DNA from 4 places in the Streptomyces sp. NPDC030893 genome. Region 1 is predicted to be linked to each of the others. Evidence: riboswitches for the same ligand, from Rfam matches in the RefSeq annotation. Region 1 holds a riboswitch; each other region holds the start of a gene.
What was found. A riboswitch is a leader RNA that binds a small molecule or an ion and turns the genes downstream of it on or off. The one in region 1 is predicted to bind cyclic di-AMP.
Positions count from the first base shown of each region.

Region 2: another riboswitch for cyclic di-AMP. It lies ahead of ACZ434_RS30490 (M23 family metallopeptidase); the one in region 1 lies ahead of ACZ434_RS24810 (transglycosylase family protein).
Region 3: another riboswitch for cyclic di-AMP. It lies ahead of ACZ434_RS14030 (peptidoglycan DD-metalloendopeptidase family protein); the one in region 1 lies ahead of ACZ434_RS24810 (transglycosylase family protein).
Region 4: another riboswitch for cyclic di-AMP. It lies ahead of ACZ434_RS29400 (M23 family metallopeptidase); the one in region 1 lies ahead of ACZ434_RS24810 (transglycosylase family protein).

Region 1 is NZ_JBVIFC010000014.1:127,564-134,529, forward strand. Features, by position in the region: gene ACZ434_RS24795 (nucleoside triphosphate pyrophosphohydrolase) at 1-660, shown strand, start outside; gene ACZ434_RS24800 (cytochrome P450 family protein) at 898-2,181, shown strand; gene ACZ434_RS24805 (transglycosylase family protein) at 2,444-3,391, shown strand; cyclic di-AMP (ydaO/yuaA leader) riboswitch at 3,597-3,766, shown strand; gene ACZ434_RS24810 (transglycosylase family protein) at 3,770-4,492, shown strand; gene eno (phosphopyruvate hydratase) at 4,825-6,111, shown strand; gene ACZ434_RS24820 (FtsB family cell division protein) at 6,210-6,686, shown strand; gene ACZ434_RS24825 (DUF501 domain-containing protein) at 6,715-6,966, shown strand, end outside.
Region 2 is NZ_JBVIFC010000024.1:12,864-19,829, forward strand. Features, by position in the region: gene trmB (tRNA (guanosine(46)-N7)-methyltransferase TrmB) at 41-865, shown strand; gene ACZ434_RS30485 (PrsW family intramembrane metalloprotease) at 908-2,296, shown strand; gene ACZ434_RS30490 (M23 family metallopeptidase) at 2,410-3,429, opposite strand; cyclic di-AMP (ydaO/yuaA leader) riboswitch at 3,441-3,598, opposite strand; tRNA gene ACZ434_RS30495 (tRNA-Met) at 3,904-3,977, opposite strand; gene ACZ434_RS30500 (dihydrofolate reductase family protein) at 4,042-5,175, opposite strand; gene ACZ434_RS30505 (response regulator) at 5,278-5,937, opposite strand; gene ACZ434_RS30510 (HAMP domain-containing sensor histidine kinase) at 5,966-6,966, opposite strand, start outside.
Region 3 is NZ_JBVIFC010000005.1:421,310-428,275, reverse strand. Features, by position in the region: gene ACZ434_RS14050 (aspartate aminotransferase family protein) at 1-192, shown strand, start outside; gene ACZ434_RS14045 (helix-turn-helix domain-containing protein) at 268-891, shown strand; gene ACZ434_RS14040 (DUF6126 family protein) at 888-1,016, shown strand; gene ACZ434_RS14035 (tyrosine-protein phosphatase) at 1,050-1,841, opposite strand; cyclic di-AMP (ydaO/yuaA leader) riboswitch at 2,298-2,456, shown strand; gene ACZ434_RS14030 (peptidoglycan DD-metalloendopeptidase family protein) at 2,461-3,417, shown strand; gene ACZ434_RS14025 (SGNH/GDSL hydrolase family protein) at 3,622-4,407, shown strand; gene ACZ434_RS14020 (GNAT family N-acetyltransferase) at 4,433-4,885, shown strand; gene ACZ434_RS14015 (MBL fold metallo-hydrolase) at 4,964-6,151, shown strand; partial or broken gene ACZ434_RS14010 (MFS transporter) at 6,244-6,966, opposite strand, start outside.
Region 4 is NZ_JBVIFC010000021.1:51,793-58,758, forward strand. Features, by position in the region: gene ACZ434_RS29390 (M16 family metallopeptidase) at 1-1,007, shown strand, start outside; gene ACZ434_RS29395 (M16 family metallopeptidase) at 1,004-2,392, shown strand; cyclic di-AMP (ydaO/yuaA leader) riboswitch at 2,584-2,748, shown strand; gene ACZ434_RS29400 (M23 family metallopeptidase) at 2,761-3,534, shown strand; gene ACZ434_RS29405 (GntR family transcriptional regulator) at 3,733-4,437, shown strand; gene ACZ434_RS29410 (HPr family phosphocarrier protein) at 4,602-4,883, opposite strand; gene ACZ434_RS29415 (bifunctional acetate--CoA ligase family protein/GNAT family N-acetyltransferase) at 5,064-6,966, shown strand, end outside.

The DNA.
Region 1 (6,966 bases):
CGGATGCCCGAGCTGGAGCTGCTGCCTGCCTCCTACGACCTCCCGGGCGCCCGGCTGCTCGACCTGGTGCAGGTGATGGACCGCATCAGGGCCCAGTGCCCGTGGTCCTCCCAGCAGACCCACGAGGGCCTGGCGAAGTACGGCATCGAGGAGGCGTACGAGCTCGTCGAGGCCATCGAGGAGGGGGACCGGGCGGAGCTGCGCGAGGAGCTGGGGGACGTGCTGCTCCAGGTCGTCTTCCACGCCCGGATCGCCGAGGAGCACCCCGAGGAGCCGTTCTCCGTCGACGACGTGGCGGGCGGCATCGTGGCCAAGCTGATCCACCGGCACCCGCATGTCTTCGGTGAGGAGACCGCGGACACGCCGGAGGACGTCAAGGCGCACTGGCTGCGGACGAAGGCGGAGGAGAAGCGCCGCAGTTCGGTGACGGAGGGGGTGCCGCTGGGCCAGCCGGGGCTGGCGCTGGCGGCGAAGCTGGCGTCGCGGGCGCGGGTGGCGGGGCTGGACGTGCCGTTGCCGGCGGGGGAGGGGGTCGGCTACGAGCTGCTGGCGCTGGCGGCGCGGGCGGAGGCGGCGGGCGTGGACCCGGAGGCGGCGCTGCGCGCGGCGGCGCGGGTGTACCGCGAGGCGATCCGCTCCGCGGAGGAGGGTGAGGGCTGAGGGGCGGAGGCCGCAGGGGGTCTCGCCCCCGCCGCCCCGGGGGCTCCGCCCCCGGACCCCCTTTGCGCAGTTCCCCGCGCCCCTCGAAGGGGCGCGGGGAACTGCGCGACGAGCCACGACGCACCGGCACGTGCCCGATGCCTCCAGCCACCCCAAGGGGCGCGGGGAACTGCGCGACAAGCCACGACGTACCCGCACCCGCCCGGTGCCCCAGCCACCCCCCGTTAGGGTCACCGCATGCACGATCAGCCCCCCGCCCCCGCCCCGCAGGGACCCCTTCCCGAGTTGTTCGGCTGGGAGTTCGCCGCCGATCCGTACCCCGCCTACGCCTGGCTGCGTGAGCACGAGCCCGTGCGCAGGACCCGGCTGCCCAGCGGAGTGGAGGCGTGGCTGGTCACGCGGTACGCCGACGCCCGGCAGACCCTCGCCGACAACCGGCTGTCCAAGAACCCCGCGCATCACGACGAACCCGCGCACGCCAAGGGCAAGACCGGCATCCCCGGCGAGCGGCAGGCGGACCTGATGACGCATCTGCTGAACATCGACCCGCCGGACCACACCCGGCTGCGGCGGCTGGTCAGCAAGGCGTTCACCCCGCGCCGGGTCGCCGAGTTCGCGCCCCGGGTGCAGGAGCTCACCGACGGGCTCATCGACAAATTCGCGGACAGCGGCTCCGCCGACCTCATCCACGAGTTCGCCTTCCCCCTCCCCATCTACGCGATCTGCGACCTGCTCGGCGTGCCGCGCGAGGACCAGGACGACTTCCGGGACTGGGCGGGCATGATGATCCGTCACGGCGGCGGCCCGCGCGGCGGTGTCGCCCGGTCCGTCAAGAAGATGCGGAGCTATCTCGCCGAGCTGATCCACCGCAAGCGCGAGGCGCTGCCCGCCGAGCCCGCGCCCGGCGAGGACCTCATCTCCGGTCTCATCCGGGCCTCCGACCACGGCGAGCACCTCACCGAGAACGAGGCCGCCGCCATGGCGTTCATCCTGCTGTTCGCCGGTTTCGAGACCACCGTGAACCTGATCGGCAACGGCACCTACGCCCTGCTCACCCACCCCGGGCAGCGCGAGCGGCTGCAGCGGGCCCTGGCCGCCGGGGACCACGGACTGCTGGCGACGGGCGTGGAGGAACTGCTGCGCTACGACGGACCCGTGGAGCTCGCCACCTGGCGGTTCGCCACCGAGCCGGTCACCATCGGCGGGCAGCGCATCGCCGCGGGCGACCCGGTTCTCGTCGTACTGGCCGCCGCGGACCGGGACCCGGACCGATTCGACGACCCGGACGTGCTCGATCTGGGCCGGCGGGACAACCAGCATCTGGGGTACGGCCACGGCATCCACTACTGCCTGGGCGCCCCGCTGGCGCGGCTGGAGGGCCGGACCGCGCTCGCCACCCTGCTGACCCGCCTTCCGGACCTGCGGCTCGCGGTGGACCCGGCCGAACTCCGGTGGCGCGGCGGGCTCATCATGCGGGGACTGCGCACCCTGCCGGTGGAGTTCACACCTCCCCAAAGGTGACGGACCGGCGGCGCCTCCGATGCCCCCGAGCGGGCGAACGCAAACATGACACGCGCTCAACTCTGTGATCTTCACGTGATCTGCGCGGCATGAACTTGTGACAAGTGATCGACTGCGGCTACGTTCACCCATCAAGTGCGGTGCCCAAGGCTTCACTCACCGCGCCCGTCATTGCTGTTCTGCGAAAGGTCTCCGCATGCTCTCCGGGAACGGTCGGCACCGTCGCCCCCGCCAGGCTCCGGCTCTCCTCGTTGCGGCCGGAGTGACCGGCTCCGCCATCGCCATCCCGCTCCTCGGGGCCGGCAGCGCCAGCGCGGCCGACGGCACGGCCTGGGACCGGGTCGCCGAGTGCGAGAGCGGCGGGTCCTGGAGCCAGAACACCGGCAACGGCTACTACGGCGGTCTTCAGCTGACCCAGGACGACTGGGAGAGCTACGGCGGTCTGGACTACGCGCCGAGCGCCGACCAGGCCAGTCGCGGCCAGCAGATAGCCGTGGCCGAGAAGATCCTCGCCGACCAGGGGGTCGGTGCCTGGCGGACCTGCGGACTGCTCGCGGGACTGGGCGGGAACGCGCCCGCGGCGGACGCCGGCGCGGGTACGCCCGGCTCGTCCGAAACGCCCGGCGATGCACCGGAATCCGGTGGTCCGCTCACCTCCTCCCCGTCGGCGACGGCCGGTCCGTCGTCCGGCGCGGGCGGCGAGACGAAGTCCCCCGAGGCCACGGACGGACCGACGGCCGGATCCGGCAGGACCGCCGGGCCGGACGCCGGCTCGGGCGACGGCGCGGACACCGGCCCCGGCGCCTCCCCTTCCCCCTCCGCCTCGGCGTCGGCCTCGGCCGACCCCAAGAGTGACGAGACGGACAAGGCGGGGCGGAACGGCGGCTCTTCGGCGGGCGCCGCCACGGAGGGCGCCGGGACCGGCCGTCACCGCGGCGCCAGCGCCGAGGAGGGCAAGGAGAAGGACCGGGAGTCCGACGCGTCCGGCCGGCACGCCTCGCGCGGCCTCGACGCCTGGGGCGGCGGGTCGTCCGGCGACTCCTACACCGTGCGCGAGGGGGACAACCTCTCGTCCATCGCCGACTCCCTTGCGTACGACGGCGGATGGCGTGCGCTGTACACGGTGAACGAGCAGCTCATCGGCGCCGACCCGGACTTCATCCTGCCGGGGCAGGAGCTCGAGGTCGAAGGCGGAACGGACCGGAAGTAACGCCCGAAAACGCCTGAACGTGGCGGCAGTTGGCGTCATGATTCGCGCTGAATGTCCGATTTAAAGACCATGAGATATAGGTCTCATAAGCCGTGATCGTCTTTGATATTCCGCGGATCACGTGTCTACGGTCGTGACCGCTCGCCACCGCGGGCCCCGGCTGCCGCCACGCCGAATCCTGCCAGTGGCAGCACGGGAACAGTCGTCGCGTCATGCGCCGTAGGCAGGAGCGGGGGACCCAAGGTAAGTGCCGTGTCCGGGCAGTTGACGCCGGATCCGGCTTGGGGTGAAGCCGCCTCCCGTGAGGGACGCGGCCGGGCAACTCAACCGGCCCGAACCCGACAGCTCACCTCGCAGGCGTCGGTGAGGGGATCCTCCATGCTGTTTTCCGGCAAGGGCAAGCACCGTCGTCCGTCCAAGGCCACCCGCGCCATCGCCGTCGCCGGTGTCGCGTCCGCCGCCGTCGCCGCCCCGCTGATGGCGGCCGGCAACGCCTCCGCCGCCACCGCCTCCGAGTGGGACGCCGTCGCCCAGTGCGAGTCGGGCGGCAACTGGTCCATCAACACCGGCAACGGTTACTACGGCGGTCTGCAGTTCTCCGCCTCCACCTGGGCCGGCTTCGGCGGCACCAAGTACGCCGCCACCGCCGACCGGGCCACCAAGGCCCAGCAGATCGAGATCGCCGAGAAGGTCCTGGCGGGCCAGGGCAAGGGTGCCTGGCCGGTCTGCGGCAAGGGCCTGTCCAACGCCGCCTACACCGGCTCCTCCTCGAACGGCTCGGGCTCCTCGCAGGGCACCGGCTCCACCGAGACCCGGGACAGCGAGCAGAAGGCCTCCCGTTCCGCCGAGCGCCCGGCCGCCCAGAAGCAGGCCGAGCCGAAGGCGGAGAAGAAGGCCGAGAAGAAGACCGTCACCACCCCGACCGGCAAGAAGGTCGAGAAGGGCGACGGCGAGTACGAGGTCGTCAAGGGCGACACGCTCAGCTCCATTGCCGCCGAGCACGACGTCAAGGGCGGCTGGGCCGAGCTCTTCGAGCTCAACGACGACATCGTCGAGGACGCCGACCTCATCTACCCGGGCCAGCAGCTGCACCTGAAGTAAGCAGCGGCAGGTCCCTCCCCGTCCCCACGGGCTCCCCGCCCCGGTGCGTTGTCCCCCGTACGCACCGGGGCGGGGCATTTTCACGCGCGCCCCGCGGTGCCCGCCCGCACGCCCCCGCGGCCATCCGCCCGGGCGCCTGTGCGGGCGCCTGTACGGGCTCTTTCCGGTCACCGTCCCCGGAACCGTTTTTGTTCCGTCCGGAAACAATCTACGCTCGGTTCTGTCCACGGGACGGTCGGCCGCCTGCCGATCGCCCCGGGCCGGTTAGGCTCGGTCCCGCAGGACCCGCCGTGGCCCTGCTCACTCGCGTCACATCCAAGAAGGAGATGCTCGTGCCGTCCATCGACGTCGTCGTAGCCCGGGAAATCCTGGACTCCCGAGGCAACCCCACGGTCGAGGTCGAGGTCGGCCTCGACGACGGCAGCACGGGTCGTGCCGCCGTCCCGTCCGGCGCCTCCACCGGCGCCTTCGAGGCCATCGAACTCCGTGACGGCGATGCCGGCCGTTACCTGGGCAAGGGCGTGGAGAAGGCCGTCCTGGCCGTCATCGAGCAGATCGGCCCGGAGCTCGTCGGGTACGACGCCACCGAGCAGCGTCTGATCGACCAGGCCATGTTCGACCTGGACGCCACCGACAACAAGGGCTCCCTCGGCGCCAACGCCATCCTCGGCGTCTCGCTCGCCGTCGCCCACGCCGCCTCCGAGGCGTCCGACCTGCCGCTCTTCCGCTACCTGGGCGGCCCCAACGCGCACCTGCTGCCGGTGCCGATGATGAACATCCTGAACGGCGGCTCGCACGCCGACTCCAACGTGGACATCCAGGAGTTCATGATCGCCCCGATCGGCGCGGAGTCCTTCTCCGAGGCCCTGCGCTGGGGCACCGAGGTCTACCACACCCTCAAGAAGGTCCTGAAGAGCAAGGGCCTGGCCACCGGCCTCGGCGACGAGGGCGGCTTCGCCCCGAACCTCGGCTCCAACCGCGAGGCCCTCGACCTCATCCTCGAGGCCATCAAGGAGGCCGGCTACACCCCCGGCGAGCAGATCGCCCTGGCGCTCGACGTCGCCGCGTCCGAGTTCTACAAGGACGGCGTCTACACCTTCGAGGGCAAGGAGCGCTCGGCGGCCGAGATGACCGAGTACTACGCCGAGCTCGTCGAGGCGTACCCGCTGGTCTCCATCGAGGACCCGCTGTTCGAGGACGACTGGGAGGGCTGGAAGACCATCACCGCCAAGCTCGGTGACAAGGTCCAGCTCGTCGGCGACGACCTGTTCGTCACCAACCCCGAGCGCCTGGCCCGCGGCATCGAGGAGAACGCCGCCAACGCCCTGCTGGTCAAGGTCAACCAGATCGGCTCGCTGACCGAGACCCTCGACGCCGTCGAGCTGGCCCAGCGCAACGGCTTCAAGTGCATGATGTCCCACCGCTCCGGCGAGACCGAGGACGTCACCATCGCCGACCTGGCCGTCGCCACCAACTGCGGCCAGATCAAGACCGGCGCCCCGGCCCGCTCCGAGCGCGTCGCCAAGTACAACCAGCTGCTGCGCATCGAGGAGATCCTCGACGACGCCGCGGTCTACGCCGGCCGCAGCGCCTTCCCGCGGTTCCGCTCCGAGGGCTGACGCCCTTTCGCAGGCAGCGTCGTACGTACGTCCCCGTACCCGGTCCCGTACCGTGTGCGGGGACGTACGCACGTATGAAGGCGAACCGGAGGCGGAACATGGCGGTCAAGGACCGGGACCGTTTCTCCACCGCGACCAGGATCCGGCTGATCGGTGAGCAGACCGCGGCCCGGGTCTACCGCTCGCAGACCAAACGCCAGGCCCGCCGCTCCCGGCTGACCGGACGGGCCGCGCTGCTCGCCCTGGTGGTCTGCTCCCTGATCGTGGCCCTCGCCTACCCCATGCGGCAGTACGTCTCCCAGCGGGCGGAGATCGCCGACCTCCAGCAGGAGCAGGACGAGGCCCGCCAGCGGGTCGAACGGCTGCGCGACATGAAGGCGCGCTGGCAGGACGACGCGTACGCCGAGCAGGAGATCCGCCGGCGGCTGCACTACGTCATGCCGGGCGAGACCGGTTACATCGTCATCGACCCGGGCACGGCGGAGAAGTCCCGCGCGGATCTCGCAGCCGCCGACCGCCCCTGGTACGCGAACGTCTGGGACGGCGTCGACAAGGCCGACGCCGCCGACCAGTGACCCTTACAGGAAGCCGCAGAAAGACAGTATGGAAACCCCTCCGCCCACGACCCCCCGCACCGAGCCCACCGACGCGGACGTCGAGGCATTCAAGCAGCAGCTCGGACGGCCCCCGCGCGGGCTGCGCGCCATCGCCCACCGCTGCCCCTGCGGACAGCCGGACGTCGTGGAGACCGCGCCGAGGCTGCCCGACGGCACCCCGTTCCCGACGCTGTACTACCTGACGTGCCCGAAGGCGAACTCGGCGATCGGCACGCTGGAGGCGAACGGCGTGATGAAG
Region 2 (6,966 bases), on a different contig from region 1:
CCCGCGCCCCCGTAAAATCGACAGCACTGTGTCTGACTCCGTGAGCACCCCCGAAGCACCGCACCCGGCACCCGCGCCCGGTGTGTCGATCCGCCGTACCCGGGCCAAGGGCGAGCCGCGGTTCCCGGACGGTCCGAAGGCCGATCCCGCCGGGTCGCACTTCGAGCGGCGGATCCGCAGCTTCCAGCCGCGCCGCAGCCGCGTCACCGCCGGGCAGGCGGACGCGCTGCAGCGGCTGTGGCCGCTGTGGGGTTTCGACATCGACGGCAGCCGGCGGCTGGATCTCGCCGAGTTCTTCGGCAACGGCAACCCGGTCGTGCTGGAGATCGGCTTCGGCATGGGCGAGGCGACCGCGGAGATGGCCGGGGCCGACCCGGACACCAACCTCCTCGCGGTCGACGTGCACACCCCCGGCCAGGGCAATCTGCTCAACCTCGCCGAACAGCACGGGCTGGCCAACGTCCGGGTGGGCAACGGCGACGCGATCATCCTGCTGCGCGAGATGCTCGCCCCGGACTCCCTGGACGGACTGCGCGTCTACTTCCCCGACCCGTGGCCCAAGAAGCGGCACCACAAGCGGCGGCTGATCCAGCCGGAGTTCCTCACCCTCGCCGCGGCCCGGCTGCGGCCGGGGGCGGTCGTGCACTGCGCCACCGACTGGGAGCCGTACGCGGAGCAGATGCTGGAGGTGCTCACCGCGCATCCCGCGTTCGAGAACACGCGGGCGGAGGGCGGTTTCGCGCCGCGTCCCGGGTTCCGTCCGCGCACTCGTTTCGAGGGGCAGGGACTGGACAAGGGACATGTCGTGAACGACCTGCTCTTCCGCCGCGTACCGCACGAGGAGCGGGCCGGGCACCGAGCCTGAGACCGCACGCCGTCCTGCCCCTGCGTCGTTAGGGTCGATCCCGTGGTCACCAGCCCTCCGCTCCCGGCGCAGCCGGACGGCCTTCCCGGCGGGCCGGCGCGGCACGCGCACTGGTGGCAGCGGCCCTGGGTGCGCTACGGCGCGCTGATCACCCTGCTCACGCTCTCCGGCCTGGTGATCCTGGCCCTGGTCCGCGAGCAGACGGGGACGGAAGGTTTCCTGGTCGGGCTCGGTCTGGCCGTGCTCCCGGTGCCGCTGCTGCTGGCCGCCTTCCGCTGGCTGGACCGCGTGGAGCCGGGACCGTGGCGGAACCTGCTGTTCGCCTTCGCCTGGGGAGCGTGCGCGGCGGCGCTGATAGCGATCGTCGCGAACAGTTTCGCCACGCGGTGGATAGCGACGGCGACGGCCGATCCCATCGGCGCGGACACCCTGGGCGCGACGGTCATAGCGCCGGTCGTGGAGGAGTCCGCGAAGGCGGCGGCCGTCCTGCTGGTCTTCCTCTTCCGCAGACGCGACTTCACCGGGATCCTCGACGGCGTGGTGATCGCCGGGGTCACCGCCACCGGGTTCGCGTTCACCGAGAACATCCTCTATCTCGGCACGGCCTTCGGCACCGACCAGCTCACCGGCGGCAGCGGTGTGGCCTCGGTCACCGCGGCGACGTTCTTCGTCCGCATCGTCATGTCGCCGTTCGCGCATCCCCTGTTCAGCGTGCTCACCGGGATCGGCTTCGGCATCGCCGCGCTGTCCACGGACCGGCAGCGGTGGCGGCGGGTGCTGCTGCCGCTCGCCGGGCTGGTCCTCGCGATGGGCGTGCACGCGCTGTGGAACGGCTCGGCCACCCTCGGCCAGTACGGCTTCTTCGCGGTCTACGCGGCGTTCATGCTGCCGTCGTTCGGCCTGCTGACCTGGCTGGTGGTGTGGACCCGGCAGCGGGAGCTGCGGACCGTGCGGGAGGAGCTGCCCGCCTATGCGGTCGCCGGCTGGCTCACCCCGGCGGAGCCGTTCGCGCTCGGTTCGATGCGGGCGAGGCGCCTGGCCCGCCAGTACGCGCGCCGGTACGGCGGGAGACCGGCGGCGCGCGCGGTCGCGCAGTACGAGGCGTACGCGACGTCGCTGGCGTTCCTGCGGCACCGGGGCCGGGCGGGGAAGGCCGGGACGGACTTCGTGACCCGGGAACGGGCGCTGCTGCTGGAGCTGTGGCAGCGGCGGGGAGCGGCCCGCCCGGCGCTGGACCACGCGGCCCGTCTCACCGCGCCGCCCGCCGCCGCACCGTGGCCGGTGCACGGGGCGTACGGGTGGCTTCCGTACGGGCCTCACCCGTACGGCACTCACCCCGCGGGCCCTCCGCCGTACGCGCATCCCGCGCACGGGCACCCGCCCTACGGGCACCCCTATCCGGCGTACGACCCGGACGCCCACCGTTCCTGACCGGTCCGGTCCCACGGAGCGGCCCCGAAAACACCTGACCGGCAGCCCTGACGTCGGGGGGTCGTCGTCGGGACTGCCGGGATTCAGGGGCGGCAGGGATCAGAGGGGGTGGCTCAGGGGTTGAGGCCCTTGCTCTGCAGCCACGCCATCGGGTCGATGCCCGAGGAGGAGCCGCCGGTGTGGACCTCCAGGTGGAGGTGGGCCCCGGTGGAGTTGCCGGTGGAGCCGACGCGGCCGATCACATCGCCGGTGTTGACCTTCTGACCGACGCTGACGCTGATGGAGGACTGGTGGGCGTACCAGATCTCGGTGCCGTCGTCGAGCGTGAGCACGGTCTTGTAGCCGTAGGAGCCGTCCCAGCCGGCGGAGGTGATCGTGCCGGTGTGGACGGCCTTGATCAGGGTGCCGGTGGGGGCGGCGAAGTCGAGGCCGGTGTGCTGGCCGGAGGACCAGTAGGCGCCGGACTGACCGAACGTCGAGGAGATGGTGTACGAGGAGGTCGGCAGCGTGTACTGCTTGGCCAGCTCGGCGAGGCGCTTGGCCTCGGCCGCCTTCGCGGCCTCCTCCTCCGCCTTCTTCTTGGCGGCCTCGGCCTTGGCCTTGGCCTCCTTCTCCGCCTTGGCGGCGGCCTCGGCGGCCTGCTTCTCGGCGGCGGCGAGGGCCTCGGCGGCGGCCTTGGCCTCGGCCTGCGTCTGCTGCTGCTCGACCTGGGCCATGATCCGGGAGCGCAGTGCCTCACCGGCGCCGGCGGCGCCCTGCTCGGCGTCGGCCTCCGTCATGCCGAGGGTGCTGAGCGGCGTGGCCGATCCCTTGGGCGTTTCCTCGTCCGAGATGAGGGAACCCACGTTGGGGAGGTCGGGCATGGAGATCGAGACCGGGGGCTTGCCGGTCTGCGCGGTGGCCATGCCGCCGGCGCCGACCGCGGCGATGACACCGACACCGAGGACGGTGGAGCTGCGGGCGAGTCCTCCGCCGCGCTGCTTGGCGACGCGATGCCGGCCCCGTACGGGGCGAATGGACTCCGCGGTGGGGTTCCACTCCTCGAAGGGGCCCTCGTCGGTGCGGACTCCGCCGTAGGCGAAGGTGTCGCTCGGCTTGAACGGGGCCTCGGGGGCAGGCGGGTTGGACGCCACGTGGGCGTACTCCTTTCCTTCCTTCTCGCCTACCGGGTTAGCTGACGGGTTCGGAGCAGGAAGGTCTCCTACGCGCGTCTGCGAGCCGTGTCTCCACGGCCGCATCCACGCGATTCACCCCAAGTTGTTGGTTCCCCGGTTCCCTTGCGGGATTCGGCGCGTGCGCACGGAGCCGCCTTCTGTGACGGCTGGGACGACCGCGCTGCGTTATCGAACGTTAATAGACGCGAGGGCCGGATTCCAAGCCGTTCCTCTTGATCATTAGCGAATCCCGGGGGGACTTACCCGCCACCAGCGGGCAAAACCGGGCGAGTTGACCCCGCTTCAGATGCCGGCCCATTCCTGACGGTTCGTCAGTTGTTATGCGCTGCGGGACGGCGCGATCACCGTGAGTGAGAAGGCGGCCGGAGGGCGGAGCGCACGGAAAACACCGAGGGCCGGAATCCTTGTCGGATTCCGGCCCTCGGCCTTCAGTAGCGGGGACAGGATTTGAACCTGCGACCTCTGGGTTATGAGCCCAGCGAGCTACCGAGCTGCTCCACCCCGCGTCGTTGAAACCAGTGTACGTCATCCGCGGGACACCACGCACACCCGTGACCGGCGGCCCCGTTCTCAGCCGCCGGTCAGGTGCCGGTTCGGCGCCTTGGCCCGCTCCTCGTGCTCCGGCAGGACCACGACGGTGGCTCCCCCGTCCTCCAGTACGCCGCTGCCGTCGGCGTCCGCCACGAACGTGTCCGGCTCCCGCCAGGCCGTGACCACCCGCCGTACCCCCGCGTCCAGGATCAGCCGGGCGCAGGGCGCCGGGCGGGACGCGCGCCGGGCGCACGGCTCCAGGCTGGAGTACACGGTGGCGCCGGCGAGGCGGGGGTCCGTGGGGTCGGTCTTGGCGAGCGCGGCCTCCTCCGCGTGCACCACCGGGTCCGTGCCCTCCCGGGAGTGGCCGCGCGCCAGCTCCGTACCGTCGGCGGCCACCACCACCGCGCCGACACTGAACGCGGTGTCGGAGGGCGGGCACTCGGCGGCCAGCTCGCAGGCGAGGGCCAGCCAGTGGTGGTCGGCGGCGGAGGGCAGCGCACCCGTGCCGGGCGCGGTGGGTTCGTAGCGCGTCAGGACGACGTCGCCGACCTGGCGGGTCTCCACAAGGCGCAGCCGGCCGCCCTGGTAGGAGCCGGGGCCGAAGAGGCGGGGGGCCTCCGGGTCGCCGACGAACAGCGGGGCGAGGACCAGCTGGAGTTCGTCGGCGAGCCCCTGGGTGATCAGCTGGGTGTGGATCAGGCCGCCGCCCTCCACCATCAGCCGCCGCACCCCGCGCACGGTGTACAGGTGCTCCAGCAGCCGCCGCCAGTCCAGTGCGGGGCCGAGCGGGACGACGTCGGCGGCGAGGCCGAGGGCGTGGGCCCGCTCGGCGCCCTCGTCGGTGGTGTAGAGCACCTTCTCGCCGCCGGTGTGCCAGAACCGCGCCGCCGGATCGAGGTCGCCGGATCCGCTGACGGTGACCTTGAGCGGGTACTCGGGCCTGCCCGCGCCGATCCGGGCGGCACGCCGCTCGGGCGAGTTGACCAGCAGCCGGGGGTTGTCCGCGCGGATCGTGCCGGCGCCGATCAGGATGGCGTCCACCCCCGCCCGTACCTCGTCGACCCGGTCGAAGTCGGCCGGGCCGGACAGCAGCAGCCGGTCGGGGCCGGTGTCGTCCAGGTAGCCGTCGAGGGAGACGGCGGCGGACAGCAGGACGTACGGACGGCGCATCGGCGTACTCCGGGTGAGGGTGGGGCGGCGGGCGCGGCCAGGGTCCGGCCGGCCCCAGTCTGACAACCCGCCGGGCGGCCGGGCGCCCGCGCCCCTGACGGGTCAGGCCTCGATGAGGCCCACGCGGATGGCGTACCGGGTGAGTTCCAGGCGGTCCTTCAGGCCCAGCTTGGCCAGCAGGTTGGCGCGGTGCCGCTCCACCGTCTTGGGGCTGATCACCAGGAGGTCGGCGATCTGCTGCGAGGTGTTGCCCTCGGCGACGAGCTTGAGGATCTCCTCCTCGCGGTCGGTGATGGCCTTGGCCGGCAGGGTCCGGCCCTCCCGCGCGAGGTCGAGGTAGTTGTGGATCAGGGCGTTGACCGCTCCGGGGTAGAGGAACGGCTCCCCGCGCATGGTGGCGTGACAGGCCTCGACGAGATCCTGGTCGGCGACGGACTTCAGCACGTACCCCGAGGCGCCGGCGGCGAGCGCCTCGAAGAAGAACTGCTCGTTGTCGTACATGGTCAGGATGAGGATCCGCGTCTCCGGCAGCGTGCGGGAGAGCTCGCGGGCCGCCTGCAGCCCGGTCAGACGGGGCATGGCGATGTCGAGGATGGCCAGGTCGGGGCGGTGCTCACGGGCCCGTTCGAGGGCTTCGGCACCGTCTGCGGCCTCGGCCACGACGGTCAGATCCGGTTCGCTGTCCAGGATGAGGCGAACCCCCCGGCGGACCAGCGCGTGGTCGTCGGCGAGGAGGATACGGGTGGGGGCCTGCTCGGTCATGTCAGCGTTTCCGGTCGGGGGACATCGGTCACGGGGGCGGGGAGTGGGCGGGCGAGGACGGGCCCCGCAGCGGAACGAGGGCGTGCGCGGGGAAACGGGCGGGGACGGGCACGGCCAGGCGCACCTCGGTGCCGCCGCCGACGGGGGACTCCACGGTCACCACGGCGCCGACGAGCAGCGCGCGCTCCCGCATCCCGCGGATACCGGCGCCCTCCTGGGCCGGGCCGGTACCCCGGCCGTCGTCACGGACCCGCAGCTCGACACCGCCGGGCGCCCGGTACAGGGCGAGCTCGGCGCGACGGGCGCCGGAGTGCCGGGCGGTGTTGGTGAGGCCCTCCTGGGCGACCCGGTAGATGACCAGCTCCGTCTCCCGGTCCAGCTCCGGCAGGTCGGGGGCGAGGCTGTGCTGGACGCTCAGCCCGGGGCCGCCGAACTCGGTGGCGAGGGCCTTGAGGGCGCTGGCCAGGCCCAGCTCGTCGAGCACACCGGGGCGCAGCCGGCGGGCGATGCGCCGGATCTCGTCCAGGCTCGCGCGGGTGGTCTCCTGCACCATCCGCAGCTCCTCGCGCAGCTCGGGCGGGGCGTGGTCGGCGGCTCGCTTGAGCTGGAGCAGCACGGCGGTCAGGGACTGGCCGACCTCGTCGTGCAGCTCCTGGGCGACGCGGCGGCGTTCCCCCTCCTGCGCGGACAGGGCGCGGGCGCTGCTGGTGGCGCGCTCGTCCTCCAGCCGGTCGAGCATGGTGTTGAACGTGGTGATCAGTTCGGCGATCTCGCCGCGCCCGCCGACCGCGGGCCGGTGCCCCGGGCGGAGCAGGTCGGTGGTGGTCATGGCGCGGGTCAGCCGCTGCAGCGGCGTGAGCCCGACCCGCAGCAGCAGCGCGTTGGCGACCAGCATGGCGCCCAGGCCCACGGTGAGGACCGCGGCCTCGGTGAGCAGTACGGGGGTGGATACGGTGACGGGTCCCAGCAGAAGGGCCGTGGCAACGACGAGCACGACGGCGTTCAGCATGAAGATCCGCCAGAACAGAG
Region 3 (6,966 bases), on a different contig from region 1:
CACCGGATCCTCACCCAGGTGTCCGGGGACCACATGGAGGTGATCAAACTGATCCCGCCCCTGATCATCGACGAGGGGGACGTGGAGCGGTTCGTGGACGCCTTCACCGCCGTGATGGACGACGCGCACGACGGCGGACTGATCTGGGAGTTCGGCAGGACCCTGGTGAAGCAGGCGGTCGCCGACCGCTGACCGGAGACGGCCGGAGGTCTTTGCCTCTGAGGCAAGAAAATTGCCACAGGGGCAAATCTTCGGCTGAATGGAGGCATGAGCTCCTCCGAGACCGAGCCGTCGGCCCAGCCGGCCGGCGCGCTCCCCGCGGTCGCGCCGCAGCTGCGCGCCCTGAGGCGACGGGCCTCCCTGACCCTGGAGGCCGCCGCCCGCGACGCGGGGCTGTCGCCCGCCCATCTCTCGCGGCTGGAGACCGGGCAGCGCCAGCCCTCGCTGCCGATGCTGCTCTCCCTCGCCCGCACCTACGGTACGACGGTCTCGGAGCTGCTCGGCGAGGCGGCCGCCGGCCGGGACGCCGTGGTGCGCGCCGCCGACATGGACTCCACCGCGGCGGGCGGCTGGACCTACTGGCCGGCCGGTGCTCCCGGGCGCGGCATGCAGGCCCTGCGGGTCCATGTGCCGCACGGTTCGCAGGGCGACATCGTGCGCGTCCACCCCGGTGAGGAGTGGCTGTACGTCCTCAGGGGGCGGCTGCGGCTGCGCCTCGGGGACACCCTGCACCGGCTCGCCCCGGGCGACAGCGCGCACTTCGACTCGCTGACCCCGCACCGTATCGCCGCCGCCGACCCCGACGGGGTCGAGCTGCTGTTCGTCCACACCCTTCTGCAGAGTCCCACGGCCGCGCTGTGCCTGGGCCCGATCCACGGAGACGCGACATGACCGGCAAGGACATGGAGGAGAAGCTGCCCCGCGCGATGTGGGTGCGGCTGTTCATCTACGTGGTGGTGGGGCACGTCCTCGCCGCCTTCATCTACTTCCTGTTCGAGGTGGCGCCCCAGAAGTAGGGCCCGGTCCGCACGGCGGTCCGGGCCCCGGCCTCAGTCGAGCATGCGCGCGCGCAGCCGCTCCCGGGCCGCGGGGGTGAGCCCGAGCCCCTGCTCCAGATACGGGTCCACGCCGCCCCAGGTCTCCTCGACGGTCTCGAAGGCGGCCGACAGGTACTCCGCCCGCGCGTCGAACAGGGGGTCGAGCAGCTCCATGACCTCGGGGGAGTAGGCCGAGCCGCCGTTGCGGTGCACCTTGTAGCGGCGGTGCTTGGCGCTGGACTTCAGGTAGTCCTCGACGATCGCGTCCCGCTCGACGCCCAGGGCGAGCAGCGTCACCGCCACCGACAGCCCCGCCCGGTCCTTGCCGGCCGCGCAGTGCATCAGCGCGGGAACGCTGTCCTCGGCGAGCGAGCGCAGCACCTGGGCGTGCTCGGCGGTGCGCTCCTTCATGATCAGACGGTAGGAGCTGATCATCCGGTCCGCGCCCTTGCCGTCCGCGAGGACCGCCCGCAGCTCGTCCAGGTCGCCGTCGCGGACCATCTTCCAGAACTCGGCGCCGTCGGCGGGGTCGCTGAGCGGCAGGTTCACATTGCGCACGCCCGGCAGCTCGACGTCCGCCCCCTCCAGCTTCTGGTCGGCCGCGTTGCGGAAGTCGAAGATCGTGTGCAGTCCGAGCGAGGACAGGAAGACGGCGTCCTCAGCGGTCGCGTGCGCGAGGTGACCGCTGCGGAACAGCACTCCGTGCCGCACCCGCCGTCCATCCACGGTCGGCAGTCCGCCCACGTCGCGGAAGTTGCGTACCCCGGCCAGCTCGGGTTCGGTCGACGGGATCTGCTGCGTCACGAAGGACTCCTCCCTCTCCGCGCCGTCGCCGCGGCTCGTCGACGGACACCACACGACGATACGACATGCCTGCCTGAGGCAATGAGTTGTCCACAGGCGTGGCCCGGGGCGGGACGGCGTTCCGGCCGAGGCGCCCGCGATCGCCCGATTCGATCGTTCTGTCCGATTAGGTGTATTGGGTATAACGTGCCCCGGTAGAGCGGGAGATGGGGATGGAGTGCGTGAGCATCGTCATATCCGTGACGATGTGTTGTCGCCATGTGCACGTAATTCAGTGGAATGACAAGGGAATTTGCGGGGGAATCAGAATCCCGGTCGACGCTCGGTGACGTCATTTCCTCTTGTGGATCACGGAAAAGGAGCGTTCCGCGGAACCTCCGCTTGTCCCGTCGCGTCCGGGTCGCTTACGTTCCCAACCGATCCGGACGGACGCCTAATCCTGCCGCCGCCCGGAGCCCGCACACACTGACCCGTCCACGGCAGGAACGGGGGACCCACAGGTACGACTGCCTGTTCCGGTCTCCGGAACGGCTTGGGGTTAAGCCGCGCCACAGCGCGGCCGGGCATCTCCAGCCCGAACCCGACAGCTCACCTCGTAGGCGCCGGAGAGGAATTCGTCATGCCCGCGAAGGGTAAGCACCGCCGTACCAAGGCCCAGCGTTTCACCCGTTCCATCGCCGTCGCCGGAACCGGTGGCGCCGCACTCGCCCTGCCGCTTCTCGGCGCCACCGGCGCGCACGCCGCCACGCCGCAGACGGCCCCCGAAAAGGCCGTCCAGTCGCTTTCCGCCACCGGCCACAAGGCCTCCGCCGACCAGGGCGGCGAGGGCCGTACCTACACCGTGAAGGCCGGCGACTACCTCGCCAAGATCGCCGAGTCGGAGAACGTCGACGGCGGCTGGAAGCAGCTCTACGCCGACAACCGGGAGGCCGTCGGTGACGACCCGTCGCTGATCCACCCCGGCCTGAAGCTCTCCGTCGACGGCAAGGCCGCCAAGGCCGCGCCGAAGAAGTCCGCCGCGCCCGGGGCCGCGAAGCCCGCGACCCCGAAGCCCGCCGCGCCGAAGGCCGAGAAGCCCGCCGAGAAGCCGGCGCAGCAGTCGTCCGAGCAGTCCCCGGAGCAGACCGCCCCGCAGGGCTCCGCCCAGGCGACCGCCGGCCAGGCCGCCTCCGGCTACAGCTCCCCGGTGCCCGGCGGCGGCGTCGGCACCGCCTACAAGGTGGCCGGCAGCATGTGGTCCAGCGGCTACCACACCGGTGTCGACTTCAGCGTCCCGACCGGCACCTCCCTGAAGGCCGTCGGCTCCGGCACCGTCGTCTCCGCGGGCTGGGCCGGCGCGTACGGCAACCAGGTCGTCATCAAGCTCGCCGACGGCTACTACGCCCAGTACGCCCACCTGTCCTCGCTGTCCGTCTCCGCCGGCCAGAGCGTGAGCGGCGGCCAGCAGGTCGGCCTCTCCGGTTCGACCGGCAACTCGACCGGCCCGCACCTGCACTTCGAGATCCGCACCAGCCCGAACTACGGCTCGGACGTGGACCCCGTCTCCTACCTCCGCTCGAAGGGCGTCTCCCTCTGACCCCAGCGGCAACCTTCCTGACACGCGCGCCGAAGGCCGGTCCCGATCCCCGGGGCCGGCCTCCGGCGTATTCCTGAATCGGCCAACATTGTGAGAGTGGCTTATCTCACCGCGCGTCAACCCCTGCCTACGGTCGCGTAGGTCACATTCGAAGGTGAATCATGACCTGTCGTGGCAGACGATTCGAAGAATGACAGCAGAAAAGTGATCGGGTCGTACGTGGCGGTGGGGGACAGCTTCACCGAGGGCGTCGGCGACCCCGGCCCCGACGGGGCGTTCGTCGGCTGGGCCGACCGGTTCGCCGTCCTGCTCGCCGACCGCCGCCCCGAGGGAGCTTTCGACTACACCAATCTCGCCGTGCGCGGAAAGCTGTTGGACCAGATCATGGCCGACCAGGTGCCGAGGGCCGTGGAACTCGCCCCCGATCTGGTCTCGTTCTGCGCGGGCGGCAACGACATCCTCCGCCCGGGCACCGACCCCGACGAGGTGGCCGAGCGTTTCGAGCGGGCGATCGCCGCGCTCACGGCCGTGTCCGGCACCGTACTGGTGACCACCGGCTTCGACACCCGCGGCGTCCCGCTCCTCCGGCACCTGCGCCGGAAGATCGCCACCTACAACGGGCATGTACGGGCCGTCGCCGACCGCTACGGCTGCCCGGTGCTGGACCTGTGGTCCCTCCGGAGCGTGCAGGACCGCAGGGCGTGGGACGCGGACCGGCTGCACCTGTCGCCCGAGGGACACACCCGCGTGGCGCTCCGCGCAGGACTCTCCCTCGGCCTGGAGGTCCCCGCCGACCCGGAGCAGCCCTGGCCGCCCCTGCCGCCCCGCGGCGCCCTGGAGGTCCGCCGGGACGACGTCCACTGGGCCCGTGAGTACCTGGTGCCGTGGATCGGCCGACGGCTGCGCGGCGAATCCTCGGGCGACCATGTGATCGCCAAGGGAACGCTGTCGCCGGACGACATCAAGGTCCGGATCGCCTCCGTCGCCTGAGGAACCGCGCGGTAGCGTGACGGTCATGGGGCACTGGGGCATGCGGTCGGCCGCCGCGGCGGACGTCGACGCGGTGGCCGAGCTGCGCGCGGTGGTGCTCCGCCCGGATCTGGAGCGGCTCGGGCGGTACGACGCCCGGCGGGTGCGGCAGCGGCTGCGCGACGGATTCGACGCGGCCCACACCTGGGTGATCGAGGCCGGGGGCGCCTTTGCCGGCTGCGTGGCCCTGCGCCCCGCCGGGGACTGCCACTGGCTGGAGCACTTCTATCCGGACCCCGGGCTCCAGGGCGGCGGCATCGGCTCGGGCGTGCTGCGCGCCCTGTTGTCGCGGTGCGACCGCGACCGTGCCGTCGTCCGGCTGAACGTGCTGCGCGGCAGCCCGGCCCGGCGGCTGTACGAGCGCCACGGATTCACCGTCGAGACCGAGGACCCGGTGGACGTGTTCATGATGCGCGAGCCCGCTCCCGTGACCCCGTGACATCGGCCGCAACCGCACCACGGCACCGGACCGGCCGCACATAATGGAATGTCTGAACGACTCCACCCTGGAGGTACCGTGGCCGCTTCCCGTCTCCTGAGCCCCGGGCTCCACGCCCTGCGGCCCGAGGCCTTCGGCGCGGACCCCGGTGGCGAGCGCATGGCCCGCATCCGCAGATCCCCGCACTTCGAGGACGGCGTGTTCCAGAACCCGGGCGGCCCCGCCCGGACCCGCCCGGCGGGATCGGCGCGGGACTTCGCCAAGGTGTACTTCGACAAGGACACCCGCTCCCGCCGCGCCCCGCGGAGCGCCGTCCCGGTGCACCCCACCACGCTCGCCGACATCTCCCGCCCGCCCGCGACGGGACTGCGCCTGACCTGGATGGGCCACTCCGGCGTCCTCGCGGAGATCGACGGCCACCGCGTCCTGTTCGACCCCGTCTGGGGCGAACGCTGTTCGCCCTTCCCCTTCGCCGGCCCCAGGCGGCTGCACCCCGCCCCGCTCCCGCTGGCGGCGCTCGGCCCGGTCGACGTCGTCGTGATCTCCCACGACCACTACGACCACCTGGACCTGCCCACGATCAAGGCGCTGGCCGGCACGGACACCCTGTTCGCCGTGCCCCTCGGCGTGGGGGCGCACCTGGAGCACTGGGGCGTGTCCGCGGACCGGCTGCGCGAGCTGGACTGGCACGAGTCGACGAAGGCCGGCGGCCTCACCCTCACCGCCACCCCGGCCCGCCACTTCTGCGGTCGAGGCCTGCGCAGCACCCAGCACACCCTCTGGGCCTCCTGGGTCGTCACCGGCGGGGACCACCGCATCTACCACAGCGGCGACACCGGCTACTTCGACGGCTTCCGGGACATCGGCGCCGCCCACGGCCCCTTCGACGCGACGATGATCCAGATCGGCGCGTACTCGGACTTCTGGCCGGACATCCACATGACCCCCGAGGAGGGCGTACGGTCCCACCTCGACCTCCAGAGCGGCGCGCCGGCCGGTGTGCTGCTGCCGATCCACTGGGGCACCTTCAACCTGGCGCCGCACGCGTGGGCGGAGCCGGGGGAGTGGACGAGGGACGCGGCCGGGGAGGCCGGCCTGCCGGCGGCGTTCCCGCGGCCGGGCGAGCCGTTCGAGCCGGCGGGGACACTGCCGGTGCAGCCGTGGTGGCGGACGGTGTCCGGTCCGATCGCCCGCCCGTGGCGCCGTCCCCGGATCACCGAAGGCGCGGCCGAGGCGGGACATCTCGACCTCGCCGGTGAGCGGTGACGTCGCCGGAGCACGGTGGCCGGCCCGGTGCGGGGGCCGCCGCCCGAGGCGGGCCCCGCACCGTCGCGCCGTTTCTTCCGGCCGGCTCGGTGTCAGGTCGTCGCGGTGACGGTCCGGGGCTGTGACTGCCGCGCGGCCTCCGCCTCCAGGCGCCGGCGCCGGGTGGCCGGGCCGAAGAGCGCCAGCACGACGGCTCCGACGGTCCAGGTACCGGCGATGAACATGAAGACCGCCTCGTAGCCGACGCCGTTGCAGACGCCGGCGATCATCAGCGGGCCCACCGCGTTCGACAGGCGTCCCAGACCGTAGGCGATGCTGGTGCCCAGCGAGCGGCCGTCGGTGCTGAAGAGCTCGGGGGAGTACGCGTACGCCAGGGCGGTGTAGCCGCGCTCGAAGAGGTTGACCAGGAAGTCGAAGACGACGATGAGCACCGGGGTGAAGGTCAGGCCGTACATCAGTCCGGACGCGGCGATGACCAGCCCGAAGACCACCAGGCACCACTTGCGTTCGAACCGGTCGGTGACCATCGCGGCGAGGAAGGAGCCGAGCGGCGCTCCGACGGTCGTCAGGGCGACGTAGAAGATCGAGTCCTCCACGCTGACGCCCTCGGCGGCCAGCAGGGTCGGAGCCCAGCTGGAGTAGCCGAAGAAGCCGATCGTCTGGGTGATCCACAGCACCGACAGCAGGATCGTCGGGTACAGGAACTTCTTGTCCTTGAGCATGCCCAGTCCCGGCTTGACGGCCGGCGCCCGCGGCTCGGGCTCCCGCGCCCGGGGCAGCTCACCGTGCTCGGCCACCGCGCTCGCCTCGATGCG
Region 4 (6,966 bases), on a different contig from region 1:
TGGAGGCCGACCGCATGGGCTCCCTGCTGACCGCCCTGGACGACGAGTCCATGGAGAACCAGCGGGACGTCGTCAAGAACGAGCGCCGCCAGCGCTACGACAACGTCCCCTACGGCACGGCCTTCGAGAAGCTGACCGCCCTCGCCTACCCGGAGGGCCACCCGTACCACCACACGCCCATCGGCTCGATGGCGGACCTGGACGCGGCCACCCTGGAGGACGCCCGCCAGTTCTTCCGTACGTACTACGCGCCGAACAACGCCGTGCTCTCCGTCGTCGGCGACATCGACCCGGAGCAGACGCTCGCGTGGATCGAGAAGTACTTCGGCTCCATCCCGTCCCACGACGGCAAGCCCGCCCCGCGCGACGGCTCGCTGCCCGACGTCATGGGCGAGCAGCTGCGCGAGGTCGTGGAGGAGGAGGTCCCCGCGCGTGCGCTGATGGCCGCCTACCGGCTGCCGGAGGACGGCACGCGCGCGTGCGACGCCGTCGACGTGGCGCTCACCATCCTCGGCGGCGGCGAGTCCTCGCGGATCTACAACCGTCTCGTACGACGCGACCGCACGGCGGTGGCCGCCGGGTTCGGCCTGCTGCGGCTGGCCGGGGCGCCGTCCCTGGGCTGGCTGGACGTGAAGACGTCCGGCGACGTCGAGGTGCCGGTCATCGAGTCCGCCATCGACGAGGAGCTCGCCCGGTTCGCCGAGCAGGGCCCGACGGACGAGGAAATGGAGCGCGCGCAGGCCCAGTTGGAGCGCGAGTGGCTCGACCGGCTCGGCACGGTCGCGGGCCGTGCCGACGAACTGTGCCGGTACGCCGTGCTGTTCGGCGACCCGCAGCTCGCCCTGACCGCCGTCCAGCGCGTCCTGGAGGTGACGGCGCAGGAGGTGCAGGAGGTCGCCAAGAGCCGGCTGCGCCCCGACAACCGCGCGGTGCTCGTCTACGAGCCCGTCGCCCCCGAGGCCGACGCGGCCGCCGGCACCGACGAGAACGAGGAGGCGGCGAAGTGACCGAGCTCGCCACCATGGACTTCCACCCGCAGCCGCAGGCCGGCGAGGCCAAGCCCTGGGCGTTCCCGGCCCCCGAGCGCGGCTCGCTCGACAACGGCCTGACGGTCCTGCGCTGCCACCGCCCCGGCCAGCAGGTCGTCGCCGTCGAGGTGCTGCTCGACGCGCCCCTGGAGGCGGAACCGGCCGGCCTCGACGGGGTCGCCACGATCATGGCGCGGGCCTTCTCCGAGGGCACCGACAAGCACTCCGCGGAGGAGTTCGCCGCCGAACTGGAGCGCTGCGGTGCCACCCTGGACGCGCACGCCGACCACCCCGGTGTCCGGCTCAGCCTGGAGGTCCCGGCCTCCCGGCTGCCCAAGGGACTCGGGCTGCTCGCCGACGCCCTGAGGGCGCCGGCGTTCGCCGACAGCGAGATCGAGCGGCTCGTCCGCAACCGCCTCGACGAGATCCCGCACGAGCTGGCGAACCCCTCCCGCCGCGCGGCGAAGGAGCTCTCCAAGGAGCTGTTCCCGGCGAGTTCGCGCATGTCGCGCCCGCGCCAGGGCACCGAGGAGACCGTCGCCGGCATCGACTCCGCGGCCGTCCGCGCCTTCCACGAGAAGCACGTGCGTCCCGCCACGGCCACCGCCGTGGTCGTCGGCGACCTCACCGGTGTCGACCTCGACGAGCTGCTCGGCGACACGCTGGGCGCCTGGACGGGCTCCTCGGCCGAGCCGCGGCCCGTTCCGCCCGTGGTGGCCGACGACACCGGCCGCGTCGTGATCGTCGACCGCCCCGGCGCCGTCCAGACGCAGCTGCTGATCGGCCGCGTCGGCCCGGACCGGCACGACCGCGTGTGGCCCGCGCAGGTGCTCGGCACCTACTGCCTCGGCGGCACCCTCACCTCCCGCCTGGACCGCGTCCTGCGCGAGGAGAAGGGATACACCTACGGCGTACGCTCCTTCGGACAGGTCCTCAGGTCCGCACCGGACGGCACGGGCGCGGCGATGCTGGCCATCAGCGGCTCCGTCGACACCCCGAACACCGGTCCGGCCCTCGACGACCTGTGGAAGGTGCTGCGCACGCTCGCCGCCGACGGGCTCACCGACGCCGAACGGGACGTCGCCGTGCAGAACCTGGTGGGTGTGGCGCCGCTCAAGTACGAGACCGCCGCGGCCGTCGCGAGCACCCTGGCCGACCAGGTCGAGCAGCACCTGCCGGACCACTACCAGGCCGACCTGTACCGGCAGTTGGCCGCGACCGGCACCGTGGAGGCCACGGCGGCGGTCGTGAGCGCCTTCCCGGTGGACCGCCTCGTGACCGTCCTCGTCGGTGACGCGGCACAGATCAAGGCACCCGTGGAGGCCCTCGGTATCGGCGAAGTCACCGTGGTGGCGGCCGAGTAGCGAGGCACCCGCGTGCGGGCCCTGGTGACCGGCAGGTCACCAGGGCCCGCTTGTGCCCGAATTGGGTCGGAGGTTGCCTGTCTGCCCTGTGGGATGCGCTACAAAAACCGTGATCGGTTTGAGGATCGGGGGACGTCCCGCTTAGCTTCGTGCGGGCTGTTCGTCGGGCAGTGCGCCGCACCCGCGGCACCGGACAGCCATCGCCGAGTCCCCGTACGGCGCGAGCCAGGGGAGCCGGGGACCCACATGAGTCCCTGGGGTGAATCGGACGCCCGCGCGTGTCGCGAGGGGGTCCGTAGGAGACCTTCCTGCTCCGAACCCGTCAGCTAACCCGGTAGGCGAGAGGGAAGGAAAGGACCAGCCTGTACATGGCGTTCACCCGCGCCCCGGGCAAGCACCGTCGTCCCGGCCGGATGCAGCGCGGCACCGTCCGCGCGGCGGGCGTCGCGGCGCTCACCGGCACCGGCGTCGTCGGCTCCCTCGCGGCTCCCGCGCTCGCCGCCGAGCCCGCCGCCGCGCAGACCGGCCTCACCCCCGTGGTCACCCTGGGCGACGAGGTCGCCGACCGCGTCGACGCCCAGGCCGCCGCCCAGCACGAGGCCGCGCGCGAGGCGGCCGAGTCCGCCGCACGCAAGGCCGCCGAGGCGGAAGCGCGCGAGAAGGCGGCCAAGGCCGCCGAGGAGGCCCGCGCGGAGAAGGAGCGCGCCGCGCGCGAGGCCGAGCGCATCCGCCTCAACACCTTCGTCTCCCCGATCCCCGGCTCGTACGTGTCGACCGGCTACAAGAGCGGCGGCGCCGTCTGGTCCTCCGGCAGCCACACCGGTGTCGACTTCCACGCCGCGAGCGGCACCCCCGTCCAGTCGGTCGGCATGGGCACCGTCGTCGAGGCCGGCTGGGGCGGCGCGTACGGCAACCAGGTCGTCATCAGGATGAACGACGGCACCTACACCCAGTACGGCCACCTGTCGTCCATCGCCGTCTCGGCGGGCCAGCAGGTCACCGCGGGCCAGCAGATCGGCCTCTCCGGCGCGACCGGCAACGTCACGGGCGCGCACCTGCACTTCGAGGCCCGTACGGGCGCCGACTACGGCTCCGACCTCGACCCCGTCGCCTACCTCCGCGCGCACGGTGTGAACCTCTGAGACGCACGCGTCCCGCGCCACCCGCGTTTCCCGAATGCCCCGGCTCCCGAGCCGGGGCATTCGGCGTTTCAGGACGCCGTCGTCCAAAAATCACACATGGATTCCGGATCGCCGTCGGAAATTCCCGCGGATTGCCATAGAGTCACTGAGCGGACGTCAATCGTCGGCGTTTCACGGGGATTGATCCGGAGGTCGGTCATGCGCATTCCCGCGCACGCGGTGTGTACGGCGATCCGGGACGACATCATCGCGGGCGTCCATGAACGCGGCGGCCGGCTCACCGAGGAGGTCCTCGCCCGGAGATACGGCGTCTCCCGCGTTCCCGTCCGGGAGGCGCTGCGCACGCTGGAGGCGGAGGGCTTCGTCGTCACCCGCCGGCACGCGGGCGCGTGCGTCGCGGAACCCACCGAGCGGGAGGCCGCCGACCTGCTGGAGACACACGTGCTCCTCGAGCCGCTCTGCGCCTCCCGCGCGGCCCAGCGCCGCACGGAGGCCCATCTGAAGGTGCTGCGCGGCCTGGTCCGGCTGGGGCAGGAGCGTGCCCGGCAGGGCAACAGCGAGGACCTGCGCTCGCTGAGCGGCTGGTTCCACGAGACGCTCGCCCAGGCCTGCGGCAGCCCGGCGCTGACGTCGATGCTGACCCAGCTGCGGTACAAGATCGCCTGGATGTACGCCGCCGAGGGGCCCTCCGACCCGGTCGAGTACTGGGCGGAGCACGGCGCGATCACGGACGCGGTGGCACGCGGCGACGGCGAGCGCGCGCGGTCCGTCACGGCACTGCACACCGAACGCGCGAGCGCCGCGCACCGCCTGCGCTTCGGCTCCGGTGCCGGCCGCGCCGGCCTCGCGGACCGTGTGAGGAACGCGCAACATCCCGTAAACATGCCGAGTCTGCGCCCTTAACGCGGGTGCCGTATACAAAGAGGGCGTCATTCCCGGGGGCTATTCCCCGCTGCCCGTAAAAAGGGGGAATTCGGGAAAGCGAAAGGCCCGCCCGGTGGTCCGGGCGGGCCTTTCCGAGTGCGGTGGGCGACCCTGAAATGAGCGGTCCCGCATTCGTGAACGGCTCAGACGGTCTCGGGAAGCTCCTCGAGGCCCTCGGAGACCAGCTTCGCCAGACGGTCCAGGGCGGCGTCCGCCCCTTCGGCGTCGGAAGCGAGGACGATCTCCTCGCCGCCCTGGGCGCCCAGGCCCAGAACGGCCAGCATGGAGGCCGCGTTGACGGGGTCGCCCCCGGCCTTGGCGATCGTCACCGGGACGCCTGCGGCCGTGGCGGCTCGGACGAAGATGGAGGCGGGGCGGGCGTGGAGACCCTCGGCCCAGCCGACGTTGACGCGGCGCTCAGCCATGTGTTGCTGCCCTTCACTGTTCAGGGTTGTCTAGACCAGTTTCCCACATCGTGAGGCGATGCCCGGGAGCGGCATCACCGCCCGCTCCCGGAGGGCGGCGGGACCGCGGCCTCGGCCCCGCTGTCGTCCACCACAGACTGCCTCGCGCCCCTCTCGCACGCGAGCCGTACTCTGGGGCCCATGCAGATCTCGTCGGACCGGCACGAGTATCCCGCCCACTGGGAAGCCGACGTGGTGCTGCGCGACGGCGGCACCGCGCGCATCCGCCCCATCACCGTCGATGACGCCGAGCGCCTGGTCAGCTTCTACGAGCAGGTGTCGGACGAGTCGAAGTACTACCGCTTCTTCGCGCCCTACCCGCGCCTGTCCGCCAAGGACGTCCACCGCTTCACGCACCACGACTTCGTGGACCGGGTGGGACTCGCGGCCACCATCGGCGGCGAGTTCATCGCCACCGTACGCTACGACCGGATCGGGCCCGACGGGACGCCCGCGTCCCAGCCCGCCGACGAGGCCGAGGTGGCCTTCCTCGTGCAGGACGCCCACCAGGGCCGGGGCGTCGCCTCCGCCCTCCTCGAACACATCGGAGCCGTCGCGCGGGAGCGCGGTATCCGCAGGTTCGCCGCCGAGGTGCTGCCCGCCAACACCAAGATGATCAAGGTGTTCACCGACGCCGGGTACACCCAGAAGCGCAGCTTCGAGGACGGCGTCGTCCGCCTGGAGTTCGGCCTCGAACCCACCGACCGCTCCATGGCCGTGCAGCACGCGCGCGAACAGCGCGCGGAGGCGCGGTCGGTGCAGCGGCTGCTCGCCCCCGGCTCGGTCGCCGTCGTCGGCGCCGGACGCACCCCCGGCGGTGTGGGCCGCAGCATCCTCGACAACATCAGGGACGCCGGTTTCACCGGACGCCTCTACGCGGTCAACAAGGCGTTCGAGGAGGACCGCGAGGAACTCGACCAGGTGGCCGCGTACCGGTCCGTGCGCGCCATCGACGGTCCCGTCGACCTCGCGGTCGTCGCGGTGCCCGCCGAGCACGTCCCCGAGGTGGTCGCCGAGTGCGGCGAGCACGGAGTGCAGGGGCTCGTCGTCGTCTCCGCCGGCTACGCCGAGTCCGGCCCCGACGGCCGCGAACGCCAGCGCGCCCTCGTACGGCAGGCACGCTCGTACGGCATGCGGATCATCGGACCGAACGCGTTCGGCGTCATCAACACCTCCCCGGACGTGCGGCTGAACGCCTCGCTCGCCCCCGAGTCGCCCCGCGCGGGCCGGATCGGACTGTTCGCCCAGTCCGGCGCGATCGGCGTCGCCCTGCTCTCGCGCCTGCACCGGCGCGGCGGCGGCGTCACCGGGGTCACCGGCGTCTCCACCTTCGTCTCCTCGGGCAACCGGGCCGACGTGTCCGGCAACGACGTCCTGCAGTACTGGTACGAGGACCCCGACACCGACGTCGCCCTGATGTACCTGGAGTCCATCGGCAACCCCCGCAAGTTCACCCGCCTCGCGCGGCGCACCGCGGCGGCGAAGCCGCTCGTCGTGGTCCAGGGCGCACGCCACGGCGCCGGGCCCCGGGGGCACGCCGTACGGGCGACCCGGCTGCCCCACGAGACGGTGTCCGCGCTACTGCGGCAGGCCGGGGTGATCCGCGTGGACACCATCACCGAACTGGTCGACGCGGGCCTGCTGCTCGCCCGCCAGCCCCTGCCCGCCGGACCCCGGGTGGCGATCCTCGGCAACTCCGAGTCCTTGGGCCTGCTCACCTACGAGGCCTGCCTCGCCGAGGGGTTGCGCCCGCACCCCCCGCTGGACCTCACCACGGCGGCCTCGGCGGCGGAGTTCCACGCGGCGCTCTCCCACGCGCTGGCCGACGACACCAGCGACGCGGTCGTCGTGACCGCGATCCCGGCGGTGGGGGAGGGCTCGGTGGGCGACGCGGCCCTGGCGGAGGCCCTGCGCTCGGCCGCCGCCGCTGCCCCGACCAAGCCGGTCCTCGTGGTCCACGTCGAACTCGGCGGCCTCGCGGAGGCGCTGTCGGCCGCGACCAGCACGGCACCCCAGCCGGCGACCGCCCCTGCGCCCCGCCCAC